2 regions of the Pseudomonas sp. GW456-L12 genome follow, and region 1 is predicted to be linked to the other one. Evidence: riboswitches for the same ligand, from Rfam matches in the RefSeq annotation. Region 1 holds a riboswitch; the other holds the start of a gene.

Evidence for each region. A riboswitch is a leader RNA that binds a small molecule or an ion and turns the genes downstream of it on or off. The one in region 1 is predicted to bind cobalamin.
Region 2: it holds a riboswitch for cobalamin, as region 1 does, so the genes downstream of both, cobO (cob(I)yrinic acid a,c-diamide adenosyltransferase) here and cobW (cobalamin biosynthesis protein CobW) in region 1, are expected to answer to the same signal.

The regions. Positions count from the first base shown of each region.
Region 1 is NZ_JBWKZA010000003.1:139,540-146,554, forward strand. Features, by position in the region: gene cobN (cobaltochelatase subunit CobN) at 1-3,646, opposite strand, end outside; gene cobW (cobalamin biosynthesis protein CobW) at 3,650-4,717, opposite strand; cobalamin riboswitch at 4,814-5,012, opposite strand; cobalamin riboswitch at 5,118-5,339, shown strand; gene AC07Y9_RS05320 (CbtB domain-containing protein) at 5,438-5,626, shown strand; gene AC07Y9_RS05325 (CbtA family protein) at 5,638-6,345, shown strand; gene AC07Y9_RS05330 (cobalamin biosynthesis protein) at 6,342-6,755, shown strand; gene cobM (precorrin-4 C(11)-methyltransferase) at 6,837-7,015, shown strand, end outside.
Region 2 is NZ_JBWKZA010000002.1:301,163-308,177, reverse strand. Features, by position in the region: gene AC07Y9_RS03880 (PQQ-dependent sugar dehydrogenase) at 1-1,161, opposite strand, end outside; gene AC07Y9_RS03875 (hypothetical protein) at 1,234-1,815, opposite strand; cobalamin riboswitch at 1,979-2,214, shown strand; gene cobO (cob(I)yrinic acid a,c-diamide adenosyltransferase) at 2,295-2,906, shown strand; gene AC07Y9_RS03865 (cobyrinic acid a,c-diamide synthase CobB) at 2,903-4,228, shown strand; gene bluB (5,6-dimethylbenzimidazole synthase) at 4,225-4,875, shown strand; gene cbiB (adenosylcobinamide-phosphate synthase CbiB) at 4,872-5,780, shown strand; gene cobD (threonine-phosphate decarboxylase CobD) at 5,773-6,765, shown strand; gene AC07Y9_RS03845 (cobyric acid synthase) at 6,762-7,015, shown strand, end outside.

The sequences.
Region 1 (7,015 bases):
TGTGCTGCCGGATGAATTCGCGGGTCGCCGGGTCCAGCAGATAGGCGTCGGCCAGCAGGGCGTACTGGTGATCGTCGATGAGCTGGGTGGTGGCGTCGAAGGCGAACAGATTATCCACGGTGGCGGCCATTTCAAAGGCGCCCTTGTAGCCGTGGCGCTTCACCCCTGCGATCCACTTCGGGTTGGCTGCGCGGGAGCGGATCACCCGGTTCAGCTCTTCCTTGAGGCTGCGGATCTTCGGCAGGTCCGGCTGGCTGTGGTCGCCGTGGTAGCTGGCGGCCTTTTCGCCGCTGAGGCTTTCCACCGCCGCGAGCATGCCGCCCTGGAACTGGTAGTAGTCGTTGGAATCCAGCAGGTCGTGCTCGCGGTTGTCCTGGTTCTGCAGCACCGCCTGCACCTGGCTCAGGCGCTGGGCGAACTGGCCACGGGCCGCGGTGCCTTCGTCGGCGCCGCCATAGGCGTAGCCGCCCCAGTTCAGGTAGACCTCGGCCAGGTCCTCGCGGCTCTGCCACAGGCGAGCGTCGATAGCGCCCTGCACGCCCGCGCCATAGGCCCCGGGCTTGGCGCCGAAGATCCGCCAGCCGGCCTGGCGCTGCGCGGCCTCGGCATCCAGGCCGGACTGCAGCAGCGCTTCACGCTCGGCGCGGACCTTGGCCGCCAGCGGGTTGAGGTCGTCTGGCTCGTCCAGCGCGGCCACCGCCTGCACCGCGGCGTCGAACAGGCGGATCAGGTTGGCGAAGGCATCGCGGAAGAACCCGGACACCCGCAGGGTCACGTCCACCCGCGGGCGGTCCAGCAGGCTCAGCGGCAGGATCTCGAAGTCGTCGACCCGCTGGCTGCCGGTGGCCCACACCGGACGCACGCCCATCAGCGCCATGGCCTGGGCGATATCGTCGCCGCCGGTGCGCATGGTCGCGGTGCCCCACACCGACAGGCCGAGCTGACGCAGGTGGTCGCCATGGTCCTGCAGGTGCCGTTCGAGGATCAGGTTGGCCGACTGGAAACCGATGCGCCAGGCGGTGGTGGTCGGCAGGTTGCGCACGTCCACCGAGTAGAAATTGCGCCCGGTGGGCAGCACGTCCAGGCGTCCACGACTCGGTGCGCCGCTGGGCCCGGCCGGCACGAAACGCCCGCCCAGGGCATCCAGCAAACCACGCATTTCCGCCGGGCCGCAGGCATCCAGGCGCGGCGCCACTACTTCGCGCAGGCTGTCGATGATCGCCTTGACCTCGCTCCAGCCGGGCTCGTTCAGTTGCTCGACCTCACCGGCCAAGGCCGCTTCTATCAAGCGCCCGGCAAACAGCTCCAGACGCTCCCGCGTATCCCCGGCGGTGCGCCACAGTTGCTCGCTGATGTCCTGCAATAACTGTGGCCGGCGCCCGCTCCAGGGCTCGGCCAGGGCGCAGTCCAGCGGATCGAAGCCCAGCTCGAAGGCCTTGGCCAGGGCCCGCAACAGGCTCGACTGCGCACCCCGGCCATCGCCACGGGGAATGCGCAGCAAGGCCAGCAAGGTGTCGATACGCAGACGGCCCACGGGCGATTCGCCGAACACATGCAGGCCGTCGCGGATCTGCGACTCCTTCAGGTCGCACAGGTAGGTGTCCAGGCGCGGCAGCCAGAGCGCCGCGTCGGCCTCGCCGTCGAGCTGTCTGTCCAGTTGCAGTTCACGGTCGATCCGGGTTACCCGCACCAGCTTGAGAATGTCTTTCTGCAACTCGCGGGCGCGGCGCGGATCGAGCAACTGGGCTTCGTAGTACTCGTCAGCCAACAGCTCCAGGTCGCGCAGCGGGCCGTAGGTTTCGGCGCGGGTCAGCGGCGGCATCAGATGGTCGATGATCACCGCCTGGGTCCGGCGCTTGGCCTGGGCGCCCTCGCCCGGGTCGTTGACGATGAATGGATAGATATTCGGCAGCGGCCCCAGCAGCACGTCCGGCCAGCAGCTTTCGGACAGGCCAACGCCCTTGCCCGGCAGCCACTCCAGGTTGCCGTGCTTGCCGACGTGGATCAGCCCGTGGGCACCGTAGGTCTGGCGCAGCCAGAAGTAGAACGCCAGGTACCCGTGGGGCGGCACCAGGTCCGGGTCGTGATAGACCGCACTCGGATCGACCTGATAACCGCGCGCCGGCTGGATGCCGACAAAGGTCAGGCCAAAACGCAGGCCGGCGATCATCAGCCGCCCACCGCGGAACATCGGGTCGTTTTCCGGCCCGCCCCAGCGTTCCGTCACCGCCAGGCGATTGGCTTCGGGCAGCGCGTCGAACATGGCCTGGTACTCCTCCAGCGCCAGGCTTTGCTGGCACGGACGCAGGTCGAGGCTGTCCAGGTCGTTGCTGACGCCGCCGAGCAGTTGCTGGATCAGCGCCGTCCCGCTGTCCGGCAACTCGGCCGGCAACGGGTAACCCTCGGCTTGCAGGGCGCGCAGGATGTTCAGCGCCGCCGCCGGCGTATCCAGGCCCACGCCATTACCGATGCGGCCGTCGCGGGTCGGGTAGTTGGCGAGGATCAGGGCGATACGTTTTTCAGCATTGGGCAGCCGGGCCAGATCGACCCAGCGCCGGGCCAGTTCGGCGACAAAATCCATGCGCTCGGGGGCCGGGCGGTAGCAGACCACGTCCGACTGGCTGCGCTCGCTGCGCCAGGCCAGGTCCTTGAAGCTGATGGGCCGGCTGATGATGCGCCCGTCCAGTTCCGGCAAGGCGATGTGCATCGCCAGGTCCCGCGGGCCCAGGCCCTGCTCGCTGGCGCGCCAGCCGGGTTCGTTGTCCTGGGCGCAGATGGCCTGGATCACCGGAATATCGCGGCGGAACGGCCGCAGGTGCGGCGCCTCCGGGCTGGACTGGGCAAAGCCGGTGGTGTTGAGGGTCACCCCGGCCTCGACTTCATCCAGCAGGTCCTCGACCACCGCCAGGCAACCGGGCTCTTTCAGGCTGGCCAGGGCCATCGGCAGCGGGTTCAGGCCCGCCGCCAACAAGCGCCGGCAGAACTCATCGATAAAGGCGGTGTTGGCCGCCTGCAAATGCGAGCGGTAGAACAGCAGCGCCGCCACCGGCTGGCCGGCCCGCCAGTCGGCTTGCCAGTCGCGGAGGGCGGCGCTGCTTTTGTGCGGGTGGTAGATCGCCGTGCGCGGCAGAGTCTGCGGCTCAGACCAGGGGTAATCGCGCCCCAGCCAGCCACTGGCCAGGCAGCGGTACAGGTTCAGCGCATTGCCCATGCCGCCCTGGCGCAGGAAGTGCCAGAGGCGCTCGCGGTCGGCGGCGGGCACCGTGCTCAGGTCGCTCAGCTCCGGGTCCGGACGATCGTCGCCCGGCACCAGGATCAGCTGCACGCCGCGCTGCGCCAGCTGCACCAGTTGCTCGATGCCATAACGCCAATAGGCGATGCCGCCGTGCAGGGAAATCAGGATCACCTTGGCGTGGCGCAACACCTGGTCGACATACAGGTCGACCGAGGCATGGTTCTGCACCTGCATCGGGTTGGCCAGGCGAAAGCTCGGGTAATCCTCTGGCAGTTGCTGCGCCGCCTCGGCCAGCAGCGCCAGGCTGGAGTCGCCGCTGCACAGGATCACCAGCTCGGCGGGGGTTTGTCCAAGGTCGGCAATGTTGTCATCCGACACGAAACCGCCGGGCTGGGTCCTGAGCAGGTGCATGACTTACACGCTAAGCGCGGCGCGCAATTGCGCTTCGAGCAGGGTCGCGTCCAGTTCCTGGCCGATCAGCACCAGGCGCGTGGTGCGCGCTTCATCGGCACCCCACTGGCGGTCGAAGTGCTTGTCGAAACGCGTGCCCACGCCCTGGATCAACAGGCGCATCGGCTTGTTGGGGATCGCCGCGAAGCCCTTGACCCGCAGGATGCCGTGCTGCACCACCAGTTGGGTCAGGGCGTCCAGCAGCAGGCTTTCGTCGGCCTGGGGCAGCTCGATGGAGATGGAATCGAAGGCGTCGTGGTCATGATCATCATGATCGTCGCCATCGTGGTGATGGTCATGATGGCTGTGGCGGCCGTCGATATGTTCTTCCGAGCCGTTGCCCAGGCCCAGCAGCACGTCCAGCGGCAGGCGACCGCTGCTGGCTTCGATGACTTTCACCGCCGGCGGCAGCTCCTCGGCCACTTCCAGGCGCACCTTGGCCAGGTCTGCCGGGCTGATCAGGTCGGCCTTGTTGAGGATCACCAGGTCGGCGCTGGACAGCTGGTCGGCGAACAGCTCGTGCAGCGGCGATTCATGGTCGAGGTTGGGGTCGAGCTTGCGCTGGGCGTCGACCTGGTCCGGGAAGGCGGCGAAGGTGCCGGCGGCCACGGCCGGGCTGTCGACCACAGTGATCACCGCGTCGACGGTGCAGGCGCTGCGGATTTCCGGCCACTGGAACGCCTGTACCAAAGGTTTTGGCAGGGCCAGGCCGGAGGTTTCGATGAGGATATGGTCGAGGTCGCCGCGACGGGCCACCAGCTCGCGCATCACCGGGAAAAACTCTTCCTGCACGGTGCAGCACAGGCAGCCGTTGGCCAGCTCAAAGACGCGACCGCTGGCTTCTTCCTCGGTGCAACCGATGGAACACTGCTTGAGGATCTCGCCGTCGATGCCCAGCTCGCCGAACTCGTTGACGATCACCGCGATGCGTCGGCCCTGGGCATTGTCCAGCATGTGCCGCAGCAAGGTGGTTTTGCCCGAGCCGAGGAAGCCGGTAACGATAGTGACGGGAAGTTTGGCCAGTGTTTTCATCGGATGCCCTTTGGCAAGGTGGCGGGCATACGGGACGAGAACCGCGCAGGCAGGTGCACGGAAAGGTTCGCCACCGGATCACCCCGCCCGGTTGTAGTGAGAATCAGGTCCGAGGCAGGTCTCCTGGCTGACGGCGTGCCGGTCGTTCGACTGGCCAACGATGCGCCTTCCCGCCGCCTGGCAGTGGCCTTGCATCGTTCATCACCGTTTACAGTTGCGGGGGCAGCCGCGGCTTGGACCGCGTTCCCTTCTTAGCTTCGACAGACGCCGAAGAACCTCGAGAGCGCAAGGCTACGCAGAGCTTGGGGGGCGGTCAATGTTCATGCAGCGCGAGGACAGGCCAATTGCGATCGAAAACGAGAACCCTTGCCAATTGACGCCCCTCCCTCGCCCATGCTCTCCTACACACCTTGTTACGGGTGCCCTTCACAGGGTGAAACGGGAAACCGGTGCGTCACAGGCCAAAAGCCTTGATCAGTCCGGTGCTGCCCCCGCAACGGTAAGCGAGCGAAGAATCAGATCCACTGTGCCAGCAGTCCGGCATGGGAAGGCGATTCTTGCAGGCGTGGCGCAAGCCCCGCCCCTCGCGAGCCCGGAGACCGGCCCGCTGCACAGTCATAACAAACCCGCGGTGGGCGGGCGCTGTTAATTCCCCGCGAGCCCGTCTCGCGGGGTTTTGCTGCGCTCGATTCACCCGCTGACACACCAGAGGGAAGCGCCATGTCGATCATCAGCAGCACCAGCCACTCCAGCAGCAGTACCGCCACCCTGAGCCAACGCCTGGTCGTCGCCATCGGCGCCTCGATCCTCGGTGCGTGCCTTGTGTATTTCGCCGGCTTCTCCCATATCGAAGCGGTGCACAACGCCGCCCACGATACCCGTCACAGCGCCGCCTTCCCTTGCCACTGAGACCTGCCGACATGATCAAGCGTATCGCGCAAACCGCGGGGTTCACCGGGTTGCTGGCGGCCCTGTTGCTGACCCTGCTGCAAAGCTTCTGGGTCGCACCGCTGATCCTGGAGGCGGAAACCTACGAGAAGGCCCCGGCCGCCCAGCATGAAGAAGCGCATGAGCATGCCGCCGGCACCGCCGCCCACAGCCACGACGCCGAAGCCTGGGAACCGGAAGACGGCTGGCAGCGCGTGCTGTCCACCACCGGCGGCAACCTGGTAGTCGCCGTGGGTTTCGCCCTGATGCTCGCCGGCCTCTACACCCTGCGCGCGCCGAACCGTACTTCCCAGGGCTTGCTCTGGGGCCTGGCCGGTTATGCGACTTTCTGCCTGGCGCCGACCCTCGGCCTGCCGCCCGAACTGCCGGGCACCGCCGCCGCGGACCTGGCGCAACGGCAGGTCTGGTGGGTCAGTACCGCCGCTTCCACCGCGGCCGGCATTGCCCTGATCGTCTTCGCCCGGAACTGGCTGCTGAAAGCGCTGGGCGTGGCCATCCTCGCCGTGCCGCACCTCATCGGCGCGCCACAGCCGCAAGTGCATTCGATGCTCGCCCCGGAGGAGTTGGAGGCGCAGTTCAAGATCGCTTCGCAGCTGACCAACGCCGCGTTCTGGCTGGCCCTGGGCCTGATCAGCGCCTGGCTGTTCCGCCGCAAGAGCGACGATCAGTACTCGGCATGACGCAGGCCAGCACAGCGCCGACCCTGGTGGTCGGCCTGGGCTGCCAGCGGGGCTGCCCGGTGGAGACCTTGCGCGCCCTGCTCGACCAGACCCTGAGCACCCACCGCATCGACCCCGGGCAGATCAAGGCCCTGGCCAGCATCGACCTGAAACGCGAGGAACCCGGGCTGCTGGCCCTGGCCGCGCAACTGGACTTGCCCCTGACCTGTTTCAGCAGTACCCAGCTGACGCCTTATGTGCTGCAACTCAGCCATCGTTCGCAGATCGCCTACGAACGCACCGGCTGCTACGGCGTCGCTGAAAGTGCCGCCCTGGCCCTGGCCGAACGCTTGGCCCGAAGCCCGGCAAGGCTGCTGGTCCCGCGGCAGAAATACGCCCAGGCGACCCTCGCCTTGGCCTGCTCCGGGTAAATCTTCGATAATCCCCGCCGCTGATCATGAGCAATCTTCATCTGTGAGGTTGCCTCGCCCCTTTTTTCACAGGAGAACGCCATGACCGTCTTTTTTATCGGCGCAGGTCCCGGCGACCCGGAACTGATCACCGTCAAGGGCCAGCGGCTGATCCACAGCTGCCCGGTCATCATCTACGCCGGCTCCCTGGTGCCCGAAGCGGTGCTCCAGGGGCATAGCGCCGAACAGCTGGTCAACAGCGCCGAGCTGCACCTGGAGCA
Region 2 (7,015 bases), on a different contig from region 1:
CGGCTTGCCATTGGCGAAGGGTACGAAGATCACTTTGTAGCCGCTGTGGGGCTTGCGGTTCCACGAGCCATGCTGGCCGATGAACACGCCTTGGGTGAACGGTGCCGGCAGCTTGCTGCCTTCGGCGAAGGTCAGGCCGAGGGAGGCGGTATGCGGACCGACGGCATAATCCGGGGCGATGGCCTTGGCCACCAGGTCCGGGTTCTGCGGAGTGACTCGTACGTCCACATGCTGGCCGTAATAGCTGAATGGCCAGCCATAGAAGGCGCCGTCCTTGACCGAGGTGATGTAGTCCGGCACCAGGTCGCTGCCGATCTCGTCGCGCTCGTTGACCGCGGTCCACAGCTGGCCGCTTTGCGGCTCCCAGGCCATGCCGTTGGGGTTGCGCAGGCCTGAGGCGAAAATCCGTTGCTTGCCGCTGGCGCGGTCGACTTCCCAGATGGCGGCACGGCCTTCTTCTTGGTCCATGCCGTTTTCGCCGACGTTGCTGTTGGAGCCGACCGTGACGTACAGCTTGCTGCCGTCCTTGCTGGCAATCACGTTTTTGGTCCAGTGGTGGTTCAACTTGCCGCCAGGCAGGTCCACCACCTTGGTCGGCTGGGCGCTGATCCTGGTGTCGCCGTCCTTGTAGGGGAAGCGCAGCAGGCGATCGGTGTCGGCGACGTACAGGTCATTGCCCACCAGGACCATGCCGAACGGCGAGTTGAGGTTTTCCAGGAATGCCGTGCGGGTTTCCGCCACGCCATCGTGATCCTTGTCCCGCAGCAGGGTGATGCGGTTCGGGCTGGGCACGCCGGCCCCGGCGCGGTTCATGATCTTGCTGGCGATCCAGCCACGAATACCCTTGCTGTCATCGGGGGAGGGCGGGGCGTTGGTCTCTGCTACCAGTACGTCGCCGTTGGGCAGCACGTACAACCAGCGCGGATGGTCCAGGCCTTCGGCGAATACGGCGACCTGGGTGCCGGTGGCGGCCACCGGTTTGGCGCCTTGCGGCCAGCCGATCGCGGGCGCGATGTTCACGGTCGGGAACAGGGTCTTGTTCGGTTCGGGGAGTTTCGGCGAGGGGCCGGTGCCGTCGGAGACCTGGAGGGTGGAGGTTTCGCCACAGGCACCAAGGCCTGCGGCGACGGCGATAAGGATTGCGTATCGAAGTTTGAGCATGCTGATTTCCCTATGTATGCACGACGTCGGTGTAGTCATAGAGAAGCACAGGTCGGCGATGGTTCAACCCGTTCAGCGCGCTTCCTTGAACAGCACGGCAACGCCGGGGTGATAGTTGCCGGCTTCATTGCGCAATTTGCGGTACGCGTAGGGGAAGTACCAGGCCACGGCGCAGCAATGTTCCTTTTGCAGGTCGTCGACCATGTCCTGCAGTTCTTCCGGGGTGGCGCTGTGCTGGGTTTTCTGGGGCGTGACGAACAGGCAGCCGAGTTTCAGGTCGCTGGGGTAGCTGGCTTTTTTCGCGTCGCTGGCGACATCCAGCAACGGTTGGGTCAGGTGCAGGCTGTTGACCCGGGGCCAGCGCTGGGTGGTCTGGATGTAGACGCGTTCCTCCTGCGTGGCGATGTACAGGTCGGTGCGGCCGTTGCGGTCGCCGTCCTCGAGCTGTTTTTTGCTCGGTGCGTGTTCCAGGGTGACCATCTCCGCCATCCAGGCTGCCGCCGAGAGCATTCCCAGGTTGGCTTTTTCGTCGAACCAGTACGGGCTTTCGTTATCGCCGCGCACGGCGTTGTAGCGGTCGATGCAATCGAACCAGCGTTCCAGGGCAGGGCGCAGGAATTCCAGTTTCGGATTGCTGATGATCATGCCTTGCATAGGACTTTTCCTATTATTGTTGAGATATTGGAGTTTTTTAACGCGATTATGGCTATTTGATATCACTGCACTGAGTGTGGCACAAGATTGGCGTCATTTTTCCGATATGCAGCATTCGCCGATCTGCGGGGCTTTAATTGACGCTCCACCCCCAACCCTCTAACCTTCGCGACTTGTTTCAGGTGCTCTGTGGCCTTGGGTCGACAGAGTGAAACAGGGAAGCCGGTGAGTACGCGTGCCGAAGGCGCACGCACGACGATTCCGGCGCTGCCCCCGCAACGGTAAGTGAGTCAAGACTGCGCCTGATGCCACTGTGTCGACTGTCGACATGGGAAGGCGCGCAGTTGGGCATCCCAGCCACTCACAAGCCCGGAGACCGGCCTGATCCATCCAACGGCATCACGGTGGGCGATGCCAGGCTTGCGCCGTCTATTCCTATTCCTGCCCCCCGTTATCCAGCCCCAACGGAGAGCTGCCCCATGACTGAATCCCCCGATCGTGACGAACGCCATCTGGCGCGCATGTTGCGCAAAAAAGCCGTGATCGATGAACGCATCGCCAACTCGCCGAACGAGTGCGGTTTGCTGCTGGTGCTGACCGGCAACGGCAAAGGCAAAAGCAGCTCGGCCTTCGGCATGCTCGCGCGGGCCATGGGCCACGGCATGCAATGCGGCGTGGTGCAGTTCATCAAGGGCCGCAACAGCACTGGCGAGGAATTGTTCTTCCGGCGCTTCCCGGAGCAGGTGCGTTTCCATGTCATGGGCGAAGGCTTCACCTGGGAAACCCAGGACCGCCAGCGCGACATCGCCGCGGCCGAAGCGGCCTGGGCGGTTTCCCGCGAACTGCTGAGCGATCCGACGATCGGCCTGGTGCTGCTCGATGAACTGAACATCGCCCTCAAGCACGGCTATTTGGACCTGGATCAGGTGCTCAGCGACCTGCAGGCGCGACCGCCGATGCAGCATGTGGTGGTCACCGGACGTGGCGCCAAGCCAGAGATGATCGAGCTGGCCGACACCGTCACCGAAATGGGCATGGTCAAGCATGCGTTCCAGGCCGGGATCAAAGCGCAAAAAGGCGTCGAACTGTGAGTGATGCCCGTCATTGCCCGGCGGTATTGATTGCCGCGCCGGCTTCCGGTCAGGGCAAGACCACCGTGACCGCCGCGCTCGCCCGCCTGCATCGCAATCAGGGACGCAAGGTGCGCGTGTTCAAGTGCGGCCCGGACTTTCTCGACCCGATGATCCTCGAGCGCGCCAGCGGTGCGCCGGTGTATCAACTTGACATGTGGATGGTCGGCGAGCAGGAAAGCCGCCGCCTGTTGTGGGAGGCCGCCGGCGAGGCGGACCTGATCCTGATCGAAGGCGTGATGGGGTTGTTCGACGGCACGCCGTCCAGCGCCGACCTGGCGCGGCATTTCGGGGTGCCAGTGCTCGCGGTGATCGATGGCACGGCCATGGCCCAGACCTTCGGCGCCCTGGCGCTGGGGCTGGCGCGTTATCAGCCGGACTTGCCGTTCGCCGGCGTGCTGGCCAACCGCGTCGGCACCCTGCGGCATGCGCAGTTGCTCGAAGGCAGCCTGACCGAGGGCCTGCGCTGGTACGGCGCGCTGTCCCGGGAGACCGGCATCGAACTGCCCAGCCGCCATCTGGGGTTGGTGCAGGCCAGCGAACTCAACGATCTGGATCTGCGTCTCGACGCCGCCGCGGCCGCCTTGGCGGACAGCTGCGAAGTGGCCTTGCCGCCCGCGGTGGGGTTCGCCGCTCCCCAGACGGTTGCCGTCGAGCCGCTGTTGGCCGGTGTGCGCATTGCCGTGGCCCGCGACGAAGCCTTTGCCTTTACCTATGGTGCGAGCCTGGATCTGTTGCGGGCCATGGGCGCCGAGCTGGACTTTTTCTCGCCGATTCATGACGCGACACTGCCGGAGGCGGACAGCCTGTACCTGCCAGGCGGTTACCCGGAGTTGCATCACCGGGCGCTGGCGGCGAACGGCTCAATGCTCAGCGCGATCCGCGCGCATCACGCCGCAGGCAAACCCTTGCTCGCCGAGTGCGGCGGCATGTTGTATCTGCTGGATTCCCTGACCGACGTCAACGGCGAGCGTGCCGAACTGCTGGGCCTGTTGCCCGGCGACGCGGTGATGCAAAAGCGCCTGGCGGCCCTGGCCTTGCAGGCGGTGGAGTTGCCGGAAGGCTCGTTGCGCGGGCATACCTACCATCATTCGTTGACCAGCACCGAGCTTGCGCCGATCGCCCGCGGCCTGAGCCCGAATGGCGGGCGCGGCGCGGAAGCGGTTTACCGCGAAGGGCGGATGACCGCCTCTTATGTGCATTTCTATTTTCCGTCCAACCCCGAAGCGGTGGCGGCCCTGCTGGCGCCGGCAGGAGCGAGCATGCTCGCGCGGCGCCCATGAGCGACAACGCCTTTTCCGCGGCCGAGCGCGACGCGGTCTATCGCGCGATCGCCGAGCGTCGTGACATGCGTCACTTCGTCGGTGGCACGGTCGAGCCGCAGGTCTTGCGTCGCCTGCTGGAAGCGGCGCACCAGGCGCCCAGCGTCGGCCTGATGCAGCCCTGGCGGTTCATCCGTATCAGTGACCGGTCGTTGCGCGGGCAAATCCAGCAACTGGTGGAAGAGGAGCGGGTACGCACCGCCGAGGCCTTGGGCGAGCGTTCCGATGAGTTCATGAAGCTCAAGGTCGAAGGCATCAACGACTGCGCCGAGGTCCTGGTGGCAGCGCTGATGGACGACCGTGAGCGGCATATTTTCGGCCGCCGCACCCTGCCGGAAATGGACCTGGCCTCGCTTTCCTGCGCGATTCAGAACCTGTGGCTGGCGGCCCGGGCCGAAGGGCTGGGCATGGGCTGGGTGTCGCTGTTCGAGCCCGCTGCCTTGGCCCAGTTGCTGGGCCTGCCGGCCGGGGCCAAGCCGCTGGCGGTGCTGTGCCTGGGCCCGGTCGGCGAGTTTTACCCGGCGCCGATGCTGGTGCTCGAAGGCTGGGCGCGGGAGCGTCCGCTGAGTGAATTGCTGTATGAAAATTATTGGGGAGTGAGTCAATGAGTGTGGCGTTGCTGAGTGTCGCCGGGGTGGCGCTGGATGCGTTGCTGGGCGAACCCAAGCGCTGGCATCCGCTGGTGGCGTTCGGCCGTTTTGCCGATCGTATCGAGCAACGCTTCAACTCCGGCGGTCGCGGCTGGCGCAGTCATGGCGTCACCGCCTGGGTCATCGCGGTGCTGCCGCTGACCCTGCTGGCGACCCTGTTTTCCTGGCTGCCCTACATCGGCTGGTTGTTCGAGATCCTGGCGCTGTATTGCGCCCTTGGCCTGCGCAGCCTCGGCGAGCATGTCGAGCCGGTGGCCCAGGCCTTGCGCAGCGACGACCTGGACCAGGCGCGGCAGCGGGTCGGCTATCTGGTGAGCCGGCAGACCAGCGAGCTGGATGCCACCGAAGTCGCCCGCGCAGCTACCGAGTCGGTGCTGGAAAACGGCAGCGACGCGGTGTTCGCCGCCTTGTTCTGGTTTGCCGTGGCCGGCGCGCCGGGCGTGGTGCTCTATCGCCTGAGCAACACCCTGGATGCGATGTGGGGCTATCGTAATGAACGTTTCGAGCGTTTCGGCTGGGCGGCGGCGAAGATCGACGACCTGCTCAACTACATTCCAGCCCGCCTGGTAGCCCTGACTTACGCGTTACTGGGCAAGACCCGCCTGGCGCTGAAATGCTGGCGCCGCCAGGGGCCGACCTGGGACAGCCCGAATGCCGGGCCGGTGATGGCGGCCGGGGCCGGTGCCCTGGGCGTCGAGCTGGGCGGCGCGGCGATCTATCACGGCGAACTGCACCAGCGCCCGCAATTGGGCGAAGGCGTGGCGGCCGATGCCTCGTCCATCGATCGCGGCTGGCAACTGGTGCAGCGCGGGGTCTGGTTATGGCTGCTGATTCTCTGCGTGGGAGCTGAGTTCTATGCTTGAGCACGGTGGTCGCCTGCGCAAGGCGGCCGAGCAATACGGCATCGCCGAGGCCGACTGGCTGGACCTGTCCAGCGGCCTGGCACCCTGGCCGTGGCCGATTCCCGAGATCGGGATGCGGGCTTGGGCGCGCCTGCCGGAAACCGACGATGGCCTGGAGCAGGCGGCCCGCGACTACTACGGCGCGGCCCATGTGTTGCCGGTGCCCGGTTCCCAGGCGGCGATCCAGCTGCTCCCGCGTTTGCGCCGCGCCGGCAAGGTCGGCGTGCTGTCGCCCTGTTATGCCGAGCACGCCGAAGCCTGGCGCCGCAGCGGCTACATCGTGCGGGAAGTGCTGGAACAGGAAGTGGACTTTTTCCTCGACAGCCTGGACGTGCTGGTGGTGGTCAATCCGAACAATCCCACGGGCTTGAGCCTGACCCCGGAGCGCCTGCTGGACTGGCATGCGCGCCTGGCGCAGCGCGGTGGCTGGCTGGTGGTCGACGAAGCCTTCATGGACAACACTCCCCAGCTGAGCCTGGCGGCCCAGGCCGATCAGGTGGGGTTGATCGTCCTGCGTTCCTTCGGCAAGTTTTTCGGCCTGGCCGGGGTGCGCCTGGGCTTCGTGCTGGCCGAGCGCAAGCTGCTCAAGCTGCTGGCCGAGCAGGTCGGCCCCTGGGCCGTCAGTGGGCCGACCCGGGTGCTGGGCCAGGTGTGCCTGCGTGACAGCCAAGGCCATGAGCGGCAACGAGTGCGCAGCGAAGCGGCGAGCCTGCGCCTGGCGCAGTTGCTCGAGCGCCATGGCCTGAAACCCCAGGGGGGCTGTGCGCTGTTCCAGTGGCTGATCACCGATCACGCCGAGCTGTTGCATGAGTTCATGGCGCGCCGGGGCATCCTGCTGCGGCTGTTCACCCACAACAGCAGCCTGCGCTTCGGCCTGCCGGCCGACGAAGCCGACTGGTCGCGTCTCGAACAGGCCTTCGTCGCCTACGCCAAGGAACATCCATGACCACCCTGATGGTGCAGGGCACCACTTCCGACGCCGGTAAAAGCACCCTGGTGACGGCGCTCTGCCGCTGGCTGACGCGCCAGGGCGTCAGCGTCGTGCCCTTCAAACCGCAGAACATGGCCCTCAACAGCGCGGTGACCGCCGACGGTGGCGAGATCGGCCGGGCCCAGGCAGTACAGGCCCAGGCCGCGCACCTGGAGCCGCACACTGACATGAACCCGGTGCTGCTCAAGCCCAACAGTGACACCGG